DNA from 3 places in the uncultured Enterovirga sp. genome. Region 3 is predicted to be linked to each of the others. Evidence: predicted binding sites of a transcription regulator. Region 3 holds the regulator's gene; each other region holds the start of a gene.
The links. The regulator LexA, encoded in region 3, represses DNA repair genes until DNA is damaged. The targets are predictions, from matches to a motif close to TGTTCNNNNTGTGTTCNG.
Positions count from the first base shown of each region.

Region 1: recA (recombinase RecA) is a predicted target of LexA. The motif match lies at 1,836-1,853, and genes of this name have one in related genera.
Region 2: ACFE87_RS04655 (ImuA family protein) is a predicted target of LexA. The motif match lies at 1,320-1,337, and genes of this name have one in related genera.

Region 1 is NZ_CAXTAZ010000001.1:179,359-182,631, reverse strand. Features, by position in the region: gene leuC (3-isopropylmalate dehydratase large subunit) at 1-442, opposite strand, end outside; gene recA (recombinase RecA) at 693-1,775, opposite strand; gene ACFE87_RS00910 (hypothetical protein) at 2,082-3,273, shown strand, end outside.
Region 2 is NZ_CAXTAZ010000005.1:101,082-104,354, forward strand. Features, by position in the region: gene ACFE87_RS04650 (DNA polymerase Y family protein) at 1-589, opposite strand, end outside; gene ACFE87_RS04655 (ImuA family protein) at 486-1,289, opposite strand; gene ACFE87_RS04660 (alpha/beta fold hydrolase) at 1,446-2,195, opposite strand; gene ACFE87_RS04665 (sugar O-acetyltransferase) at 2,381-2,932, opposite strand; gene ACFE87_RS04670 (M20 family metallopeptidase) at 2,944-3,273, opposite strand, start outside.
Region 3 is NZ_CAXTAZ010000033.1:32,367-35,639, forward strand. Features, by position in the region: gene ACFE87_RS16080 (AI-2E family transporter) at 1-95, shown strand, start outside; gene ACFE87_RS16085 (MFS transporter) at 178-1,404, shown strand; gene lexA (transcriptional repressor LexA) at 1,516-2,214, shown strand; gene ACFE87_RS16095 (ComEC/Rec2 family competence protein) at 2,253-3,273, opposite strand, start outside.

The DNA.
Region 1 (3,273 bases), on a different contig from region 3:
TCCCGATCCCGTGCGCCAGCGCCCCGAAGGCGCCGTGGGTCGAGGTGTGGCTGTCGCCGCAAACGATCGTCATGCCCGGGAGCGTGAAGCCCTGTTCGGGGCCGATGATGTGGACGATGCCCTGGCGCTGGTCGAGTTCGTCGAAATACTCGATGCCGAAATCGCGCGTATTGGCCGCGAGCGTCTCGACCTGGATGCGAGCCTCCTCATCCGCGATGCCGCCGCGGCGGTCGGTGGTCGGCACGTTGTGGTCGACGACGGCCAGCGTCTTGCCGGGGGCCCTGACGACCCGGCCGGCCACCCGCAATCCTTCGAAGGCCTGCGGGCTCGTGACCTCGTGCACGAGGTGGCGGTCGATATAGATGAGGCAGGTCCCGTCCTCGCCGCGATCGATGACGTGGTCATCCCAGATCTTGTCGTAGAGGGTGCGGGGGGCGGACATGGGTCTCGTCATCCTGTGCGGAGTCGCGGAGATGCTCCGATGAGAGTGTCTCTAATACCGCGACCGAGCTTTCGGAAGGGCCCGCGGTCGCCGCAGCCTCCATCCGGATCGGCTCCGACCCGGGGACTTGCACGACGCGAAAAGGCGCGGCCCGTCGGCGCCACGCCTTGCAACACGCCTTCTTACGAATGGCACGGTCGAACCAGCCCCCCTGGAGGCCTGTCCCGAGGCGCCGGATCGGAGCGACCCGCTACGGGTTGCCTTCGTCGAGGTCGTCGTCGGTCGGGGTCGCCGTGTCGAGGATGCGGTCAGCCAGAAGACCTGCATTCTGGCGGATGGCGGCTTCGATCTTGGCCGCGATCTCGGGATTGTCGCGCAGGAGCGATTTCGCGTTCTCACGCCCCTGGCCGAGCCTCTGGCTGTCGAAGGAGAACCAGGCGCCCGACTTCTCCACGATGCCGGCCTTGACGCCGAGATCGACGAGTTCGCCGACCTTCGAAATGCCCTCGCCGAACATGATGTCGAACTCGACCTGCTTGAAGGGCGGCGCGACCTTGTTCTTGACGACCTTGACCCGGACCTGGTTGCCGATCGCCTCGTCCCGGTCCTTCAGGGTCGAGATCCGGCGAATGTCGAGCCGGACGGAGGCATAGAATTTCAGCGCGTTGCCGCCGGTCGTCGTTTCGGGCGAGCCGTACATCACGCCGATCTTCATCCGGATCTGGTTGATGAAAATCACCATCGCCTTCGACTTCGAGATCGAGGCGGTGAGCTTGCGGAGGGCCTGGCTCATCAGCCGCGCCTGTGCGCCGGGCTGCACGTCGCCCATCTCGCCCTCGATCTCCGCCCGGGGCGTCAACGCGGCGACCGAATCGACCACCAGCACGTCGATCGCCCCCGACCGCACCAGCGTGTCGCAAATCTCCAGCGCCTGCTCGCCCGTATCGGGCTGCGAGATGAGGAGGTCGTCGAGCTTTACGCCGAGCTTTCGGGCGTAGACGGGATCCAGCGCGTGCTCGGCGTCGACGAAGGCGCAGACGCCGCCCTTCTTCTGCGCTTCGGCGACGGTGTGGAGAGCGAGCGTCGTCTTGCCCGAGGATTCTGGCCCGTAGATCTCGATCACGCGGCCGCGCGGCAACCCGCCGACGCCGAGCGCGATGTCCAGGCCGAGCGAGCCCGAGGAGATCGATTCGACCTCGGCGATCTTCTCGTTCTTGCCGAGTCGCATGATCGAGCCCTTCCCGAAGGAGCGCTCGATCTGCGACAGCGCCGCGTCCAGCGCCTTGGTCTTGTCCATGGAGGGTGTCTCGATCAGGCGCAGGGCAGAGGCCATGGCGGGCGATCCTTATGGCAGTGGGAGGAGCCGGACTCAAACGCGTCCGGTCCTCGTGAATGTACATGGTTTGTTCTCATCCGCAACAACTTCTTTGGCCCACGCCGCGCCGTATACAGGACAACTTGACCGCGCCGGTTGCAGCCTGCCGGGCCGGGCCGGGCCGGGCCGGGACGAGACCGGCGTCGCGGCTCCGCGAGCGCTCACGTACGTCTGATCGACGGCTCGGGCCTGCGGCCTTGAGGGGATGTGACAGCGGGTCTATTCGGGACGGGGGATCGCGTGTCAAAGGGAGAGGTTGCGGGCGTGCAGGTGACAACAGGGGATCAACCGTCGGCCGTCTCGCCGGCTTCGAAGGCGGCTCGGACGCGCGACGCGCTGACCACGCCTGCCTCACGCAGGCCGATCGTCGTGGTTCTCGGCATGCATCGCAGCGGCACGTCGCTTTGCGCCCATCTGCTCAGCGCCCTCGGCGTCGACATGGCGGATGACGTGGGCCGCGCCCGCGGGAACGAGGACGGTCATTGGGAGCGCTGGGAAATCGTGTCCCAGCACAATCGGATCCTGGACCTGCTCAATCGACCGATGGGTGGCGTCGGCGATTACTCCCCCCTCCATGATCTACCTCTCCCGAGCGGCTGGTGGGCCAATCCGGAGGTGCGAAAGATCCGGTCCGAAGTGGAGGCCTACCTGCAATCCAGGATGCATCCGGCCGAACCGTTCGGTTTCAAGGACCCCCGAGCTGTCCGGCTGCTTGCGACATGGGGAGAAATCTTCAACAATCTCTCCCTCACCCCGAAATATGTGTTCTGTGTTCGTAATCCGGCCAACGTTGCCGCGTCGCTCCGGTCACGCGACGATATCCCGCTCCGTTCGGGCGAATACCGGTGGCTCGTCTACAATGCCGATTTCTTCGCCCGGGCGAAAGATGACGTCTTCGTGCTCGATTACGATGACTGGTTCACGGACGGGGAGGGGACGCTCAGGCGACTGCTTGCATTCCTGCGGCCCTTGAACCTCGTCCACGACGGCAGTGCGGATATCCTCGACATCGTCGACGCGCAGCTGAACCGTGAGGGCGCGAAAGGCCGACCTTCGGCACAGCGGATCGTGCAGTATTTCTATGAGCTGATCAAAGAAGACCTGTCGGATCCTGGCGTCCGGGCGAAGCTCGACGTCTTCATCGAGCAGTTCAACATCTTTCAGCGTGTCGCTCCCTTCGAGCTCCCGCTGACGCGGCTGCACGGATCCATCTTCGAAAAAACGGCCGAACTCGAAGCCGCGAGGGACGCGTCTCGCCAGCTCGAGCATCGCGTCTCGGGCCGGGAACAGGCGGAGGCTGACCTTCGAAGCGAGCTCGAGGCGTCGCGGCGTGCCGAAGAGACTGCGCGCGAGGAGGCCGCAAATCGCGCGGCCGAATTGCAGCAGGTCGGGGAGGAGCTCCGGGCGCTGGAGCATTCCGAACACGCATTGCGCACCGAACTGGATGGCGCACGGC
Region 2 (3,273 bases), on a different contig from region 3:
TGCGCACGGCCTCGTCCTCGAGCCGCAGGGCCGAGACCGGAAGGGGGGCGAGCGCGGGCTCGATCTCGCCCCTGAACGCGATGGTCCCGGGCCGATAGCGGGCGAGCGCCCAGGCCGCGCCGGGCGTCTCCGCGAGTGCGGCCCGGGCCGTGATCCCGGCGCGGCCGAGCCGCCGGACCGCGTCCGCCATCATGGCGGCTTCGCCGCCGAAGAGGGCGGATGCGCCCTCCATGTCGATCAGGATGCCGTCCGGCGGGTCGGGTTGGACCACGGGCGAGTAGCGGCCGCACCAGCCCGCGAGATCGGCGAGCGCCGCCGCGTCCGCCTCCGGCGCGGCGTCGACGAGCACGAGCCCAGGGACGGAGGCCTGAGCCTGGGCCACCGCCTGGCCGGGCCGGATCCCGATCGCGAGCGCGGCTTCGTCGGCCGCGGCGACAATTCGGCGCGAGCCCTGCCGCGTGACGGTGACGAGCGGAGCGCTACCCTCACGCGACGGCGCGTTGGCCGAGTTGCTCGACCCGAGCGGGCCGGTCGATGCGGCCGGGGACCCGGATCTCCTGCGGAGCCGGTCGCTCGGGAAGAAGGGCAGGTAGAGCGAGACGACCCTCGGCATCGCAGGCCTCGACGATCCAGGACGTGGCCTCCGCGCCACGGCAGCGGAGGAGCTCGACGCGCCAGCGGGCGCGGCCGAGGCCCGGGGCGGAGCACGCGCGGGACGGGGCCGCCGAGATGCGCCAGCGCGTGAAGACGGCGCTCGGCTCGTCGGCGGAGGCGCGCTCGGCCTCGCTCCGCCACCGGCGCAGGATGAAGGCCGGCACGCCCGATCCCTCGGCCGCGAGCTGGAGCCGCCGCGACGCCGTGAGCCCGAGCCGGGCGACCTCGCCCACGACGCCTGCAAGGCCGCCATGCCGCAGGGCCTCCTCCATGGCGGGCAGGACCTCGCCGTCCTTCCAGGTTTCGACATAGATGACCCGGTCGGGCCCGAGCCCGACGGAGGCAAGCGCCGGCGCGAACAGGTCGCGGCCGCGGAGGCACCAGAGGACCGTGCCGCGGCTGCGGGCGAGGATGCCGGCCGTGAACAGGGTCGCGGCCGCCGCATGCTCGCTGTCGATGCCGCTCTCGACGCATTCGTGGACCGTGCCGAGCGGCAGCCCGCCCCAGGGCAGATGCTCATCGATCGCCGCGAGGCCGAAGGCGAGCGGAGGCCGCGCGGCCCGCCGGGACCGTTCGAGCGCCACGACCCGCCGACGCAGATCAGACAAAACAGGATTGTGCCCGGCATGGGTCATGCCTTGCCCGAGAGGTTGCGGAAGCCGTATTGTTCCTATTTTGTTCTCATGCAGGCCCGTGAGTCAATCCGCCGCGCCGAGCGCGGCCGTCCCGGCAACGAAAGCGTGAACGTGGCGGTCGTCTGGCGCGGTCACCCAGCCAGCGTTATCCGTGGGTCAGCCGGCCAGGAAGGCGTCGAGGGCGGCGTTGAAGCGAGCCGGGTCCTGCAGCATCGCGAGATGGCTTACGTCCTTGAGGGCGACGCTCCTGGCACCCGGGATCGTGTCGGCCAGGTAGCGGGCATGGTCCGGCCGGATGATCTCGTCGCGATCCGCGAAGGCGATCGTCGTCGGCACCCGGATGGTGGCCAGCTGGGCCGTCGAGACATTGGGTTCGCGCCGCCACATCGCGCCGAGGCCGGCCACGAGGTCCGGCCATCGTTTCGGCTCCGGCGAGAGCGTGAGGTATTCCTCCCGGCAGCGCGCGGCATAGGCTGCGAAGGCCGGCTTCTTCGACCCGCCCGCGATCAGCCCGCCCGGCGAGGCATTTGCCCCATAGGCAAAGAGCCGGCTGACCCGCTCGGGCCTCGACATCGCGAGCAACAGCCCCGTGATGCCGCCGTCGCTCCAGCCGACGATGGCCGTCCTGCCGGTATCGAGATGATCCAGGACTTTCTCCACGTCACCGGCAAAGAGCGCGAAGCCGTAGCGGTTCGACACGACCGGGCTCCGGCCATGCCCCCGCGTATCCATCACCGTCACGCGATACCGGCCCGCGAGATGGCGGACCTGCCCTGCCCAGACGTCCGAGCTGCCCAATCCGCCGTGGAGGAGGAGAACGTCTTCGCCTTGCCCGAACTGAGCGTAGAAGAGCCTCTCGGCCGTCACCCTCCCGGTCTGGGCCCGGCTCAGATCGAGCTTCGGCATCCCTGGGAGCTTCGACCACGGCAGCGGTGTGCCCGCATCGCGCCGCTTCGGCTTCGTTGGCGCCGGCGCTTCCGCCTCGCGCCCGAGAACCGGTCCTGCCGCAAAGGCCAGAATCGCCGCGCATGCGCTCCGTCGCAAGAGGCCTCGCCCTCCTGTGTCCACCGGTTGCATGGCAACAGGGGCTTTCAGCCCGTCCTGACTACGCGGGCCGGGTTGCCGACGACCGTGGCGCCCGCCGGTACGTCGCGGGTGACCACGCTACCGGCTCCTATCACGGCATCGTCGCCAATCGTCACGCCCGGCAGGATGATGGCGCCGCCGCCGATCCAGCAGTGACGGCCGATCCGAACCGGGCGACCGAATTCCAGGCCGCTGCGGCGGGTCTCGGGGTCGCGCGGGTGGTCGGCTGCGTAGATCTGCACGGCCGGGCCGATCTGGGTCCCCTCCCCGATCTCGACCTCGACCACGTCGAGGATGACGCAGCTGAAATTCAGGAACGCGTCGCGACCGAGCCGGATATTGAATCCGTAATCGCAATGGAAGGGCGGCCGGATGACGGCTCCCTCCCCCACGGCCCCGAGCCGCTCGGCCAGGAGGACACGGCGCTCGGCCAGCGGCGCTGCGAGCGCCGCGTTGTAGCGAACAAGCCAACGCTTGGTGTCGGCGAGATCGGCCTGGATCTCCGGGTCCACAGGCCGATAAAGCTGGCCTGCCAGCATCTTCTCCTTCTCGCTCATGATCGTGCTACTCACCGGCCCTGCTCCGCCACCTTCTCGGCCAGCCGCATGAAGACCGGCACGGCCGCCGCGAGATCGGCCGTGGCCACGCATTCATTCGGGCGATGCGCCACCCCGATATCGCCCGGGCCCAGGAGCACGCAGGGCGCAATCGCCTGGAGCTCGGCCGCGTCGGTCCCGTAGGGAGCAACCTGCGGGGCGGCGCCGGTCGTCTCGCTGCAGAGACGCACGAAGGGGTGGTCGACCGGCAGTTCGGGCGGGCGTCCTTCCCAGGATTCGGCGAGCGCCAGGCCGAAGCGGCGTGCCGCATCCCGCACCCCTTCGACGACGAAGATGGGATC
Region 3 (3,273 bases):
TCATGGTCGTGGTCCGGCGCATTTATATCGAGCGCGTCCTGGAAGGTGGAGCGAAGGCGCCGGGCACGACCGGCGAAGCCCGAAGCGCCGCCTGAGGCGCCCTTCAGGCCGTGCTGGACGCTCGCGCGACCTTCGTCTAGTGCCGGGGCGGCTCACGATCCTCGCGGAGGCTCCATCATGGCGAGCTCGGCCCGCCGGCAAATCGTCTTCGTCAACGCCGCGCATCTCCTCACCCATTACAGCCTGCTGATCCTGCCGACGGCGGTGCTGGTGATGGCCCGGCCCGGCGGCGCCTTCGGGCCCGATTACGGGCCGGTGCTCGCGCTCGCGACCGGCATGTTCGTCCTCTACGGGGTCGCCTCGCTCCCGCAGGGATGGCTCGCCGCCCGAATCGGGCGCCACGCGCTGATGCTGGCCTTCTGTTTCGGCACCGGCCTGTCGTTGATCGCGGCCGGCTTCGCGGCGACCCCCCTCCTCCTCGCGCTGGCACTCGGCTCGGCCGGGCTCTTCGCGGCGATCTATCACCCGATCGGGACCGCGATGCTGGTCGAGGCGGCGGGCGAGCGACCCGGCCGCTCAATCGGCACGAACGGCGTCTTCGGCAATTTCGGCGTCGCCCTTGCGCCGGTCGTCACGGCCTTCCTCGCCCAGCGCTACGGCTGGCAGGTCGCCTTCATGGTGCCCGGCATCGTGTGCATCGGGCTCGGCCTCCTCTGGATTGGGGTGCCGGAATACGACCACGCCGCCCATCCTTCCGCGACGCCCTTCCCGGTGATCCCGGCGCCCCTCGTCCGGCGCGCCGTCGCGACGCTGCTCGCGATCGCGGTCGTCTCGGGCCTCGTCTTCAACGCCTTCACGCTTCTCCTGCCGAAGCTGATGCAGGAGCGGCTCGCCGGCGACGCGAACCTGATCCCGATCGTCGGAATCCTGGCCTTCGCGGTCACGCTGTGCGGCGCCGCGACCCAGTTCACGGTCGGACGGCTCATCGACCGCACGACGCTGAAACGCCTCTTCCTGCCGCTGGCCCTCGTCCTCGCCCCGACCCTCGCCGCGCTCTCCTTCGCGCAGGGCTGGCTGGTCCTGCCGCTAGCCGGGGTCGCGGCCGCGGTGATCTTCGGGCAAGTCACCGTGAACGAGACGATGACCGCCCGCTACGTCGCGCCACCGCTGCGGGCGAAGCTCTATTCGGTGCGCTTCTTCATGGGTTTCCTCGGCAGCGCCGTGGCAGCCCCGCTCATCGGGTTCCTGCACGAACGCACGGGCAGCCTCACCTCGGCGACCCTGGTCCTTGCCGGGGTCGCGACCGTCACCTTCCTGTGCGCCCTCTTCTTCCCGGATCGGCCCGAGGAGCTTCGCCCCGAACTCTGGGCGAAAGCCGATCCCGCGATCGCGCCGGCCGAGTAGAGCGGAAGAGTAGGTCCGAAAGTCCACATCGCCGCTTGTGGAACATTAGCAGAACGGTTACGCCGTTCATGCTTTGTTTCTCACCCGAGTCGTTCGAGCAGGAGCGCGACGATGCTGACCCGCAAGCAGAACGAGTTGCTGCGCTTCATTCACGCGCGCCTCTCCGAATCCGGCGTGCCGCCCTCCTTCGACGAAATGAAGGAGGCGCTCGACCTGAAGTCGAAATCGGGCATCCACCGGCTGATCACCGCTCTCGAGGAGCGCGGCTTCATCAAGCGGCTACCGAACCGGGCGCGGGCGCTCGAAGTCCTGCGCATGCCTGAGACGACCGCCAGGCCGAAATTCAGCCCGAGCGTCGTCGAGGGCAATTTCGGGCGAGCCCGTACGACGCCGGCGGCCGCTCCGGGCGGCGTTCCCGACGGCGGCAAGGCCGTTTCGATCCCGGTCATGGGCCGCATCGCGGCCGGCACGCCGGTCTCCGCCCTGCAGAACCGCTCGCATTCGATCACGCTCTCGCCGGACTTCCTCGCGTCGGGCGAACATTATGCGCTCGAGGTGCGGGGCGATTCGATGATCGATGCCGGCATTCTCGACGGCGACACGGTCGTCATCAAACGCCAGGACGACGCGCTGACCGGCGACATCATCGTCGCGCTGATCGACGACGAGGAGGCGACGCTGAAGCGTTTTCGCCGGCGCGGATCCTCCATCGCGCTCGAAGCCGCGAACCCGGCCTACGAGACGCGCGTGCTCGGCCCCGACCGCGTCCGCATCCAGGGCAAGCTCGTGAGTCTCGTCAGGCGGTACTGACGGCCGAGCGGCGCGCCCGTCCTCCCGGTGCGAGTGCCTCAAGGCTCCGCATCGGCATCCGGGAGGTCCGGCACCGCCTCCTCCGCCGGAGCAGGACGTGAGGCGGGCCTGCCCGGCGGCGGCGAGGCGGATGCGATGGCGGCGGCCGGCCTCGCGGAGGCTTTGCGGGCGAGCCATGGCCGGCTCTCGCCAGGGCGGCGGGTGGTCTCGAGCCGGAACCCCGACGACGTCGCGAACAGGGTCGTCGCTCCGTGTCCGGCCAGGAAGGCGCGGTCGACCAGGGTGGGCGCGGCGCAGTCCGGCGGTGCCTGAAGGTGGGAGAGGACGACGGCGGCACGGCCGCAATCCTCGGCAAAACCGCGCCGGTCGAGGAGATGCGAGACGATCCGGCCGTCCCGCATCTCGATCGTGCAGCCGATCCGGTCACAGCGCGGTCCGGCCTTGAGCGAGGCATCCGCGGCCCGGCGCGCATCGCCATCGGCCTTGAGCCATTGCTCGGCCGTGAAGGCCGGGACCCGCCCCAGGAGCGCGAGCCGGCCGTCCCGGCCCCGGACCGCGGCGCCCGACCCGTCCCGGGCCACGTAGATGTCCGGGCGCGGCGCAGCGGAGGCGAGCGCCACGCCCAGAATGAAGGGAAGGCCCGCGAGAAGCCGGAGCGCCGAACCACAGAGCGTCGCGACGAGCAGCGCGAAGGCCAAGAGCGAGAGCGCGCCCGCCCCGAAGGCCGGCACCACCAGCGTCGAACCGGCGAAACCCGCGACCCATTCCGACAGGCGGAGCACGCCGTCCGTGGCATAGCCCATGGCCGCCCAGATCGGACGGTCAAGGCCGAAGGGGAGCGCGACCACGCCGATCACGGCGGCCGGCATCACGGCGAAGGACACGAGGGGCAGGGTCGCGGCGTTGCCGATCAGCCCGTAGGGTTGGACATTCTGGAAGTGGAAGGTTCCGAACGGCCCGGTCGCGAGCGTCGCGACGAGCGTCGTGCCCAGGATGCCGGCGAGCGTCATGCCGACCCAGAGTGCCGCCCGACGAAGCGGGTCGCCCGCCTCCGCCGCG